DNA from 3 places in the Herbaspirillum sp. DW155 genome. Region 1 is predicted to be linked to each of the others. Evidence: predicted binding sites of a transcription regulator. Region 1 holds the regulator's gene; each other region holds the start of a gene.
The links. Region 1 encodes HrcA, which represses chaperone genes, less so after heat shock. Its sites were predicted from a motif close to TTAGCACTCNNNNNNNNNGAGTGCTAA; they were not measured.
Positions count from the first base shown of each region.

Region 2: a site for HrcA is predicted at 2,240-2,266, ahead of groES (co-chaperone GroES). Genes of this name have one in related genera too.
Region 3: a site for HrcA is predicted at 2,408-2,434, ahead of rpoH (RNA polymerase sigma factor RpoH). Genes of this name have one in related genera too.

Region 1 is NZ_AP029028.1:645,826-650,036, reverse strand. It holds gene AACH55_RS02970 (NAD kinase) at 1-856, opposite strand, end outside; gene AACH55_RS02965 (HAD family hydrolase) at 893-1,621, shown strand; gene hrcA (heat-inducible transcriptional repressor HrcA) at 1,693-2,721, shown strand; gene fur (ferric iron uptake transcriptional regulator) at 2,821-3,246, opposite strand; gene AACH55_RS02950 (outer membrane protein assembly factor BamE) at 3,458-4,006, shown strand; gene dapB (4-hydroxy-tetrahydrodipicolinate reductase) at 4,043-4,211, shown strand, end outside.
Region 2 is NZ_AP029028.1:909,070-913,280, reverse strand. It holds gene AACH55_RS04110 (branched-chain amino acid ABC transporter substrate-binding protein) at 1-629, opposite strand, end outside; gene AACH55_RS04105 (EthD domain-containing protein) at 1,332-2,057, shown strand; gene groES (co-chaperone GroES) at 2,382-2,672, shown strand; gene groL (chaperonin GroEL) at 2,815-4,211, shown strand, end outside.
Region 3 is NZ_AP029028.1:4,744,144-4,748,354, reverse strand. It holds gene cyoE (heme o synthase) at 1-653, shown strand, start outside; gene AACH55_RS21620 (SCO family protein) at 658-1,248, shown strand; gene rpoH (RNA polymerase sigma factor RpoH) at 1,348-2,247, opposite strand; gene ftsX (permease-like cell division protein FtsX) at 2,796-3,719, opposite strand; gene AACH55_RS21605 (ATP-binding cassette domain-containing protein) at 3,716-4,211, opposite strand, start outside.

The DNA of each region.
Region 1 (4,211 bases):
CGAAATAGCTCCAGCCCTCGGGATGCAGGAAGGTGATCTTGTGCGCCGAACGGCGGATCACGATACGGTCGCCATGCAGCACGCTGGTCAAGGATTGCATGTCGAAGTTGGCGCTGACCTCGCGCCCGGCCACCACCTGGATGACGATCTCGCAGGAATCCGACAGCGTGATGGGACGGTTGGACAGCGAATGCGGCGAGATCGGCACCATCACGATGCCATGCAGGCTGGGATGCAGGATGGGCCCGCCCGCCGACAGCGCATAGGCCGTGGAACCGGTGGGGGTGGCCACGATGAGGCCATCGGAGCGCTGGTTGTACATGAAGCGGCCATCGACTTCCACCCGCAGCTCGACCATGCCGGAGGTGGAACCGCGCGCCACCACCACGTCGTTCAAGGCCAGCGCACGGAAGATCTCGCCGCCTTCGCGGTAGACCCGCGCTTCCAGCAGCGAGCGCGACTCGGCTTCCACCTTGCCTTCCAGCATTTCGCCCAGAGCCGGTATCATGCGGTCTTGCGCGATATCGGTGATGAAGCCCAGGCGCCCCTGGTTGATGCCGATCAGCGGCACGTTGTAAGGCGCCAGCTGGCGCGCGATGCCCAGCATGGTGCCATCGCCACCGACCACGATGGCCACGTCCGCATGCTGGCCGATCTGCTCGGGGGTCATGCTGTCATAGCCTTGCAGGGCGATGTTCTCGGCGGTCTCGGTCTCGAAGACCACGGTGTGGCCGTGCGATTCCAGGAACACAGCGATGTCCGACAAGATCTGCGCGATGCCGACGGCCTGGAACTTGCCGACGATGGCGACGGTTTTGGGTACAGCTGCCTGAACGGGTAATTTGATGGGCCACATGCTGCGGATTAGACCATAATTTGAGATGACATTGTAATGAAACCAAGCACCTCCCCCCTGCCGCACTCAGTTGCTCAAGCACCGATCCAGGCCGTGCTGTTCGACCTCGACGACACCCTCTGGGCCATCGAACCGGTGCTGGTGCGCGCTGAAGGGCTGCTCTACGACTGGCTGCGCGAGCATGCTCCTGCAGTGGCAGCGGCCCATACCATCACCAGCCTGCGCGAGCGCCGCATGGCCCTGATGCAGACTGACCCGATGTATCGCATCGATCTCTGGAAGCTGCGCCACACGGCGCTCTCCGAGGTCTTCCGCGAGCATGACGTGGACCTGGCGCTGGTTGATCCGGCCATGGCGCTGTTCTCCGAAGCGCGCAGCACGGTGGCGCTGTTCGATGACGTCGAACCGGCGCTGCTGCGCATGAAGGGGCGGCTGACCCTGGGCTCGGTCTCCAACGGTTTTGCCGATCTGGAACGCATCGGGCTGGCCGGCCACTTCGGCGTCTCGATTGCCGCCCACCGCTTCGGCCGCGCCAAACCTGATCCGGCCATCTTCCACGCTGCCTGCGATGCACTGCAGGTCGCCCCGGCAGCCACCGTGTATGTGGGCGACGATCCGCTACTGGACGTGCAAGGCGCGCAGCAGGCCGGTCTGCGGGCGGTGTGGATGAACCGTTTCGGCCGCATCCTGCCCGAAGGCATCCACCCCGACGCCATCTGCCGCGACCTGCATGAGCTGCACGACTGGCTGCAAACGCAAGCCTGATCCTTCGCTCAAATCGCGCCCAGGCTGACGTGCGCGTCACATTTGCCTGATATGCCGCTAGAATATGTCCCATGCAACTCGATAACCGCGCCCGCACTCTCCTGAAAGCCCTGGTCGAACGGTACATCGCCGACGGCCAGCCGGTGGGTTCTCGCGCCCTGTCGAAACTGTCGGGCCTGGAACTGTCGCCGGCGACCATCCGCAACATCATGGCCGATCTCGAAGAGATGGGCTTCGTCGCCAGCCCGCACACCTCGGCCGGCCGCGTGCCCACGCCGCGCGGCTATCGCATGTTCGTCGATACCCTCCTGACCGTCGAGGCCATCGACGAAAGCGCCCTCGAAGGCCGTCTGCAGGCGCGTTTGCAACACAGCGGTTCGCCCCAGAAGATCATCACCAATGCAGCCCAGGTGCTGTCCTCGCTGTCACAGTTCGCGGGCGTGGTGATGACGCCCAAGCGCGAATCGGTGTTCCAGCAGATCGAGTTCCTGCGGCTGTCGGAAAAGCGCATCCTCCTGGTCATCGTCGACCAGGGCGGCGACGTGCAGAACCGCATGCTGCTCACCGAGGTCGACTACACCCCGAGTCAGTTGACCCAGGCCGCCAATTACATCAACCAGCATTACGCCGGCCAGTCCTTCGACCAGGTGCGCGTGCACCTGCAGGGCGAACTGCGCCAGCTGCGCGACGACATGACCGCGCTCATGCAAGCTGCGGTCGAAGCCGGCAGCGACGCCATGAACGAGGAAGCCGACAACAACGTGGTCATCTCCGGCGAGCGCAACCTGCTGTCGGTGACCGACCTGTCCTCCAACATGAATTCGCTGCGCCGCCTGTTCGACATGTTCGAGCAGAAGACCGGGCTGTTGCAGCTGCTGGACGTCTCCAGCAAGGCCACCGGGGTGCAGATCTTCATCGGCGGCGAATCCCAGCTGGTACCCATGGATGACATGAGCATCGTCACCGCGCCCTACGAAGTCAACGGCCGCATCGTCGGCACCCTGGGCGTGATCGGGCCGACCCGCATGGCCTACGAACGCGTCATCCCCATCGTCGACATCACCGCCAAGCTGCTCTCCAGCGCATTGAGCCAGCACTGATCCGGCAGGACGAAAAAAGCCACGGGATCAATCCGTGGCTTTTTTGCTGTTTCCTTCACACTGCCTTGCCAAAGTAAAACCAGGCAATCGATCGCAAACTTACTTCTTCACTTTCTTGCAGTTCTTGCAATGACCATAGAGGGCCAGGGCATGGTCGGCAATCTCGAACCCGTGCTCCTGGGCAATCTTCAACTGGCGCTTTTCGATTTCGGCGTCGAAGAATTCCTCGACCTTGCCGCAATCCAGGCAGACCAGGTGATCGTGGTGCGAGCCTTCGTTGAGTTCGAAGACGGCCTTGCCGGTCTCGAAGTGATTGCGCTGGAGCAGTCCGGCCTGCTCGAACTGGGTCAGCACGCGATAGACAGTGGCCAGGCCCACGTCGAGATTGTCGGAAAGCAATTGTTTGTAGACGTCTTCGGCGCTCAAGTGGCGCACGGAGGTGTTCTGGAAGATTTCAAGGATCTTCAGGCGCGGCAGGGTCGCCTTCAGGCCGCTGGCCTTCAGTTCGGATGGATTGTTCGGCATGGTAGAGTGGGTTCCCGGGTTTACTGGTCTCGAACAGGCGCGGCGGTCCACTGGGAAGACCTGGCGGACCGTTCCGGCGGGGCGGTGGGGAACACCCTTTTACACCCGGAACGCACTCATGCCTATTTAAGAAGTAAGTTCTAGCTTATCATATAGCGCTTTAGGCTCATGGCTCAACCCGGTTGAAATCTTTATGCGCATGCTTTCCCGAATGAAGTCCCGTCATCACACCGCCGCCCTTGGCGTCCTTGCAGCACTGGCCGTATCGCTGGCCGGCTGTTCCTCGACCAAGGCGCCGGACCAGGCAGCGCCCACCGATACCTCGGGCGTGAAAGTGACCGGCAAGAGCGATAGCCTGTTCGGCTTCCTGCGACCCTATCGCATCGACATCCAGCAAGGCAACTTCGTCTCCAAGGAAATGGTGGCGCAGCTGCGTCCGGGCCTGACCCGCGACCAGGTGCGCTTCGTGCTGGGCACGCCGCTGCTGTCGGACATGTTCCACGCCAACCGCTGGGATTACGACTTCCGCCTGGCCAAGGGCAATGGCGAGGTCATGACCAGCCGCGTCTCGGTGTTCTTCAAGGATGACCTGCTGGATCACGTCGAGGGCGGCCAGAACCTGCCCACCGAAAGCGAATACCTGACCCTGATCACCGACGCCAAGGTCGGCGCCAAGGCCAGCTTCGGCGACAAACCCAAGGAAGAGAGCGAGATCAAACCGGCCTCCCCGGTCGCGCCCTCCTCGGCCACCGGCAAATAAGACCTGCCTTCCGCACCTGTTTACTCCGAGTTTCACATGACTGCATTGAATATCGCCGTGGCCGGCGCCTCCGGGCGCATGGGCCGCATGCTGATCGAAGCCATCCTCAATGCCGATGGCCTCAAGCTCTCCGGCGCCCTGGATACGCCCACCTCGCCCGTCCTCGGCACCGATGCCGGCCTGTTCCTGGGCAAGACCACCGGTG
Region 2 (4,211 bases), 260 kb from region 1:
TCGGTCGCCTTGTCGGTGGTGTACTGGGTAGCCACGATGGTGGCGCCAGCAGCCTGGGCGCTCTTGCGGAATTCTTCAGCCACGCCTTGACCGTAAGCGGTGCGGTCGTCGATGACGGCCACGTTCTTGGCCTTGAGTTCATTGACGGCATAGCGACCCAGGACGCCACCGAGCTGGCCATCGTTGGCCACCACGCGGAAGGCGGTGTTGAAGCCTTGCTGGGTGTACTTGGGGTTGGTTGCCGAGGGCGAGATTTGCGGGATGCCGGCGTCAAAGTAGATCTTGGAGGCCGGGATGGTGGTGCCGGAGTTCATGTGGCCGACCACGCCCTTGACCTTGGCATCGACCAGAGCCTGTGCCACGGTGGTGGCTTGCTTCGGGTCGGAGGCGTCATCCTGGGCGACCAGCTGGAAGGTCACCTTCTTGCCGCCGATCGTGATGCCCTTGGCATTGAGTTCGTCCACGGCCATGCGGGCGCCGTTTTCATTGTCCTTGCCGATGTGTGCATTGGGACCAGTCAGGGGAGCGACGTGACCGATCTTGATGACTTCTTGTGCTTGTGCAGCCCCTGCGAATGCGAACGCTGCCACCAGTGCTGTAGCGACAGGAATCATTTTGATTTTTTGCATGAATTGCTCCTATTACTTCCAATGAATGATTGAAAACGCAGTGCGTTGTGCCATTTGTTTTAGGTACGCTGACCGGCCCTGCTCCCCCCTTGTGGACGGTGGCAAGACCGGACAACGCCGCAGCGCCTCCCAGTTTCTGACCGGTTCTTGCTTGCGGACTCTGCTACTGCAAAAAACGAGCCATGCCTGAGAGCATCCCGACTCGGGCGCTTTACCGCCGGCCATCCCCGCTTAAAAAGGGACGGAGCCACAGCAGCCAAGCGGCCCGGCCGCAGCGCCAGGCCAGGCGGGGCAGTGCCTCCAATACACCGCCCCGCCGGGCAGAATACACCGTAATGGTGCGGCTGGGAGAGCCAGTTCCGTGCCAACGCGGTACTTCGTTGATATCGCACGTTTTATGCACTTTTTTAAATCGAAATGCGAAGGGATGCACCATTAAGGGCCATGTAACAGAAGAAAGCTGCACCCGGCCACAAACTGCAGCAGAAAATGCCTCTTATTATTCGCATATAAATTCCCGCAAATTGAGAATATCTCACGAATAGGACGGCCAGAGCCATCACGCGGGTGGATAGCTCACATCAGCACAATCCATTTGTTCTGCAGCAAAGGGGACCTTGGAGTGATGCGGGGTCTGCACCAGGGTGCCGCCCCCTCCTATGAAAACAGCATCACCACGACGAGAAAAGAAAAGAGACATTCATGATCAAATTGATGATCATCGGCCGACGCCGAGCCGGCATGACCCGCCGCGACATGCAGCACCACATGCTCAACATCCACGCCCCTCTTGTACTGGAGTTCATCGCCGCGCATCCGGCCGAGGCGCCCAAACGCTATGCGCAGAACCATTTCATCGACGCTACCCATGCCCTGGGCACGCCTGCGGAGTCTGACTGGGCACTGGACCGCGACTTCGTGACGCAGGTCTGGGCCACCTCCCCCGCCGAGGCGATGGCCGGCCTGGCCCTGCCCTTCTACCAGGAAAAGCTGCGCCCGGATGAAGAGAACTTCGTGGAGCAGTCCACCGTCTGCAAATTCATGGTGCAGGAGGAGCTGGTCTTTTGTGACCAGCGGCGCACTGCGCGCCACAAGCTGTTCTTCGTCCTGCCTGCGGCCCCGGAAGCCGCCACGGAGGACGGACCGCGTGCCGAGCAGTTCGCCGAGGTGGTTGCCCGCGTGGTGGCGGACCGGCGCACGCCGTATATCTCGCGCCATGTCCGCAACCGGGTGATGAATCCGCCGGGCGGCACCGCCAGCGTCGATCTGATCGAGGAATTCTGGCTCGATGATGCAGACAGTGCCGAACGTCTGCTGGCGCTGCTCAAGGAAGGTCTGGCGAGCGAGGCGACTGCACCCGGCTTGTGGCAGGTCTGGCAGCGTGGCATGGCCAGCATTGCGCTGGAGCACGCGCTCTATCCGGGATGATGTAGTGCCGTCACATCGGGGCGCCCTGAGGGGCGCCCGGTTGTATTGCCCCCCCTGAAAACCTGCTCATTAGCTAATCCCAAAGCAAATCAAAATGAGCAAGGTCATCGCAAAAAATTCAAGCGTTGGACAATCGTGCACAGCAATTGACGCCTTGAAAATTCCCCAACCCATCCCTATACTTAGCACTCGTCACGGCAGAGTGCTAACAGCCCGCCGGGCGCAATCCCCTTTTTCTTGCGGTGAGGTTTGCTGCATTTGGAAGACAACCGTTGCAGGCTTCGCCGCAATCAATGCTAACTTATTGAAAATTAAGGAGTTCTCATGAATCTTCGCCCTTTGCACGATCGCGTTATCGTCAAGCGCCTCGACCAGGAAACCAAGACTGCTTCCGGTATCGTTCTGCCTGACGCAGCGACCGAAAAGCCGGACCAAGGCGAAGTCCTGGCCGTCGGCAACGGCAAGATCCTGGAAGATGGCAAGGTCCGCCAACTGGCCGTGAAGGTCGGCGACCGCGTTCTGTTCGGCAAGTACTCCGGCCAGGCCGTGAAGATCGATGGCCAGGAACTGCTGGTCATGCGCGAAGAAGACCTGTTCGCCGTCGTCGAGAAGTAATTCGGCATCGGGCCTTCCTTTTCCTTCTCTATATAGAAAGAAAACCTGAAGGCCAGCGGCAGCAAGACAGCAGCCGGCATGCCTGAAGCTTAATGCTCAAGCCCGGCTACATGAACTGAACCGAATTTCTGGAGAATCCAACATGGCAGCAAAGCAAGTTATTTTCGGCGATGAAGCACGCGCCAAGGTCGTCAACGGCGTCAACATCCTGGCCAACGCAGTCAAGGTCACCCTGGGTCCGAAGGGCCGCAACGTCGTACTGGAGCGCAGCTTCGGCGCCCCGACCGTGACCAAGGACGGCGTTTCCGTCGCCAAGGAAATCGAACTGAAGGACAAGCTGGAAAACATGGGTGCCCAGCTGGTCAAGGAAGTCGCTTCCAAGACCTCCGACAATGCCGGTGACGGTACCACCACCGCTACCGTGCTGGCCCAGGCCATCGTGCGCGAAGGCTTCAAGTACGTCGCCGCCGGCTTCAACCCGACCGACCTGAAGCGCGGTATCGACAAGGCCGTCACCGCCATCGTCGGCGAAGTGAAGAACCTGGCCAAGCCCACCACCACCTCCAAGGAAATCGCTCAAGTCGGCTCGATCTCGGCCAACTCCGATGCGGACATCGGCGACATCATCGCCAAGGCCATGGAAAAGGTCGGCAAGGAAGGCGTCATCACCGTGGAAGACGGCAAGTCGCTGGAAAACGAACTGGATATCGTCGAAGGTATGCAATTCGACCGCGGCTACCTGTCGCCGTACTTCATCAACAACCAAGAGAAGCAGATCGTCGCTCTGGACAATCCCTTCATCCTGCTGTTCGACAAGAAGATCTCCAACATCCGTGACCTGCTGCCGGTGCTGGAACAAGTCGCCAAGGCTGGCCGTCCGCTGCTGATCGTGGCCGAAGACGTCGAAGGCGAAGCCCTGGCTACCCTGGTGGTCAACAACATCCGTGGCATCCTGAAGACTGCTGCCGTCAAGGCTCCTGGCTTCGGCGACCGCCGCAAGGCCATGCTGGAAGACATCGCCATCCTGACCGGTGGCCAGGTGATCGCCGAAGAAGTCGGCCTGACCCTGGAAAAGGCTACCCTGGCTGAACTGGGCCAAGCCAAGCGCGTTGAAATCGGCAAGGAAAACACCACCATCATCGACGGCAACGGCGAAGCCGCTGGCATCGAAGCGCGCGTGGCGATGATCCGCACCCAGATCGGCGAAGCCACCTCCGACTACGACCGTGAAAAACTGCAAGAGCGCGTGGCCAAGCTGGCCGGCGGTGTTGCACTGATCAAGGTTGGCGCTGCCACCGAAGTCGAAATGAAGGAAAAGAAGGCCCGCGTCGAAGACGCCCTGCACGCTACCCGCGCTGCTGTTGAAGAAGGCGTCGTGCCCGGCGGTGGCGTTGCCCTGCTGCGCGCTCGCGCCAACGTCAAGGATCTGAAGGGCGACAACGCCGACCAGGAAGCCGGTATCAAGATCGTGCTGCGCGCCATCGAAGAGCCGCTGCGCCAGATCGTCTTCAACGCCGGCGACGAGCCGTCGGTGGTGGT
Region 3 (4,211 bases), 1.4 Mb from region 1:
GCCGTCCGATGGCGCGCGGTGAAATCACCGTGGGCCAGACCCTGGTGTTCTCGGGCGTGCTCGGTGGCCTGGGCATGTGGGTGCTGTACAACCTGGTCAATCCGCTGACCATGTGGCTGACCTTCGCCACCTTCGTCGGTTACGCCATCATCTACACCATCATCCTCAAACCGGCGACCTCGCAGAACATCGTCATCGGCGGCCTGGCAGGCGCCATGCCGCCTGCGCTGGGCTGGGCAGCGATGGCCAATGACGTGCCGATGCAGGCCTGGGTGCTGGTGATGATCATCTTCATCTGGACCCCGCCGCACTTCTGGGCGCTGGCCATGTACCGCCGCGACGACTACGCCAAGTCCGGCCTGCCGATGCTGCCCATCACGCACGGCATGGACGTGACCAAGCTGCACATCCTGATGTACACCATTGCGCTGTTGGCGGTGAGCATGCTGCCGTTCGCCATCGGCATGAGCGGCTTGATCTATCTGGGTACGGCCATCGTGCTGGGCGGGATCTTCTTGTGGTATTCGTGGCAGATCTATCGCCATTACACCGACCTGATCGCGCGCAAGGCTTTTGCGTATTCGATCATCTACCTGTCCATCCTGTTTGCGGTGCTGCTGGTGGACCACTATTTCCTGTTCCGCAGTTTCTGAACACATGAAAAGATTTCTCTCGGCGCTGCTGCTGGCAGGCTGCGCGACACTGCTGGCGGCCTGCGGCCAGTCCAAGCCTGAACTGAAGTTCAACAATACGGATGTCACCGGCCTGGACTATGCCAAGGACTTCGCGCTCACCGACCACAACGGCAAGCCGCGCACCCTGGCCGATTTCAAGGGCAAGGTGGTGGTGATGTTCTTCGGTTATACGCAATGCCCGGACGTGTGTCCGACCACCATGGCCGAGATGTCCAACGTCATGAAGGAACTCGGCCCGGATGCCGACCGGGTGCAGGTGCTCTTCGTCACCGTCGATCCCGAGCGCGATACCCAGGAAGTGCTGGCGCAGTACGTGCCGGCCTTCGACAAGCGCTTCCTCGGTCTGCGCGGCGATCTGCAGCAGACCGAGAAGGTGGCCAAGGAATTCAAGGTGTTCTACCAGAAGGTGCCGGGCAAGCAGCCGGGCAGCTATACGATGGATCACACCGCAGGCAGCTATGTGTTCGACCCGCAGGGACACATCCGCCTCTTCGTCAAGCATGGCCAGGGGCCGCAGACGCTGGCGCACGACATCAAGTTGTTGCTGTCGTGATGGTTTGCGAAAAGAGATAAACGATATAAATCGTTTAGATAAAAAAAGGCGCCCGAGGGCGCCTTTTTTAATTGCTGATGAATCGGAGTGAAGAGGCGATCAGGAATAAGCCTGCAGCGCGGTCTTCATCTTCTTCAATGCCACCGCTTCGATCTGGCGGATACGCTCGGCCGAGACGCCGAACTCGTCTGCCAGTTCATGCAGGGTGGCACCCGAGCCATCGTCATTGGCCAGCCAGCGGGCCTCGACGATGCGGCGCGAGCGGTCATCCAGCTTGGACAGTGCGGCTTCCAGGCCTTCGGACTGCAGGCGGTCGTACTGCTTGGCCTCGATCACGCGGGTCGGTTCCGAATTGTCGGAAGACAGGTAGGCGATGGGCGCGAACTTGTCATCGTCATCATCGGTGGGCGATTCCAGGGCGATATCGCGACCGGACAGACGGGTTTCCATCTCGATCACTTCTTCGCGCTTGACGTCCAGGGTCTTGGCCAGAGCCTCGACCTGGGCCGGCGTCATCGCGTCCAGACCTTCCTTGTGGCTGCGCAGGTTGAAGAACAGCTTGCGCTGGGCCTTGGTGGTAGCGACCTTCACCAGGCGCCAGTTCTTCAGGATGTACTCGTGGATCTCGGCCTTGATCCAGTGCATGGCATAGGACACCAGGCGCACGTTCTGGGCCGGGTCGAAACGCTTGACGGCCTTCATCAGGCCGATGTTGCCTTCTTGGATCAGGTCGGCATGCGGCAGGCCGTAGCCGAGATAGCCGCGGGCAATCGATACCACCAGGCGCAGGTGCGACAGCACCATCTTCTGGGCGGCGCCCAGGTCGTTCTTCTCACGCAGGTCGCGTGCCAGCTTGACCTCTTCTTCCTGGGTCAGCATGGGCAGGCGGTTCACTGCCGAGATATACGCGTCGATATTGCCCAGGCTGCCGGAAAAACCCAGCGCGAGCGCATTGGACTCGGCAGGCATGAGTGCAGTGTGTGCAGACGCAGTTTTCATGGATTCTCCTTGGTTCCTTCACGGAAACAGTATGAAACGGTAGGAAGCGGATGCTTCGGTTGCCGGGGGCAATGTGGTCCAACTTCCCCGGCCCGGCCAATGCGGCCGGACGCTGTTTGGTGCAGTGCTCCCCTAAAACTGGAGCAATTCGAAAACTATTTTAGCACTCGTCACCCGGGAGTGCTAATTGCATGATGGTGAGGCGGTGATAGTCAAGCTCTATTGCTGTTAAGCTAACCATTGCATTAATTCCCCTCCATCTTAGTCGCCTTTGGGCGACAAAAGTTGCAATGGGGGTCAAAAGCGGCTCAGAAACTTGTAACAATTTTTGCAGGGCGAAAGGGCCGGGAAGCGCTGATCACCCGATCCCCTGAGCCAGCCGGCAAAGAGGCGGTAAAACAGGCAAATGAAGCGGGCTTCATGGTGAGGACGGCGGGACGGCCTCTTTATTGTGTCCGGCAACCGGCAGATGAATGTTCTTGCCAAAAAACGATGCCCGCAACAGCGGGCATCGTTTGTGCGGCGGGCTCGGCAGCGCCGGCTGAGATTCAAGCCTTCCTGGCCAACTGCCTGCGCACCGACAGCATCGCCCCGAACAAGCCCAGCAAGCCGCTGATGACCAGCAGCAGGCCGATGGCCATGGCGCTGGGCAGGGCCAGCTGGAATTCCGATGCATAGAGATGAGCAAAATCCAGAATGGCTTCGTTCAGCGGCTGCTGTGCCGCCACTACCAGCCCCAGCGCCACTACCCCGGCGCACAAGCCCAGCAGGGCGCCGGTGTAGTAGAAGGGCCGATAGATGAAGGCATTGGTCGCCCCGAACAGGCGCGACACCTCGATCTCATCGCGCTGCGTCATCACCTGCAGGCGGATGGTGTTGAACACCACCGCCACCACCACCGCCCCCAGCGTGATGCCCAGGAACAGCAGCACCAGCCGCAGGATGCGCAGCAGCGCCGCCAGCCGCTTGACCCATTCGGAATCGATCTGCACCGTGTCCACGCCCGGCTGCTTCTTCAACTGTTGGGCGATGTCATCCACGCGGGTGGCGTTCATGGCGTTTTCCAGGCCGGGCAGGCGCACCACGTAGCTGTCCGGCAGCGGATTGCTGCCCAGCGTGGCGAGCACATCGGCCAGGCCGGTCTTGCTCTTCATCGCCTCAAAAGCCTTCTCGCGCGGGATGAATTCGACCTTGCCGTTGGTCTTGCCGTCCTTGAGGATCTGGCTGATGGTCTTGCCCACCGCCTGGGCCGCCTCGCGGCTGGCGTCGGGCTTCATGAAGATGCTGATCTCGGGCTCCACCGACATCTGGTCCGAGATCGGCCGCACATTTTCCAGCGCCGACAGGCCCGCAAAGGGCAGGGCCAGCGCAATCGAGACCACCAGCACGTTGAGCACGAAGTTGCCCGGCGAGCGCAGCAGGTGGCGCAGCGCATCGGCGATGGCGGCGAAATGCTGTCCGAGCCAGTTCATGGCGATACCTCCACGGGATTGGCCACGCCGTTGTGCCAGCCATCGACGATGCGGCCACGGTCCAGGTAGATGATGCGGTCGGCCCCGGTGAGGAAATTCTCGTCGTGGGTCGAGATCAGGCAGGTCACGCCCACACCGTGGAAGGATTTCAGCGCCGCCAGCACCTTGTTGGCATTGGCGCGGTCCAGGTTGGCAGTCGGTTCGTCGGCCAGGATGATCTGCGGCCGGTTGACGATGGCACGCGCGATGGCCACCCGCTGCTGCTCGCCACCGGACAGCTCCAGCGGCTCGCAGCGGGCCTTGTCCAGCAGGTCCACCTTGTCCAGCGCGGCGCGGGCGCGCTTTTCGGCGTCCTGGCGGGAAGCGCCGGTCACGATCAGCGGCAGCATCACGTTGGCCAGCAGATTGCGGTCCAGCAACAGTTTCTGCTGCTGGAAGATCAGGCCCAGGTTGCGCCGCAGATAGGGCAGGCCGGAAGGCTTGAGCTCCACG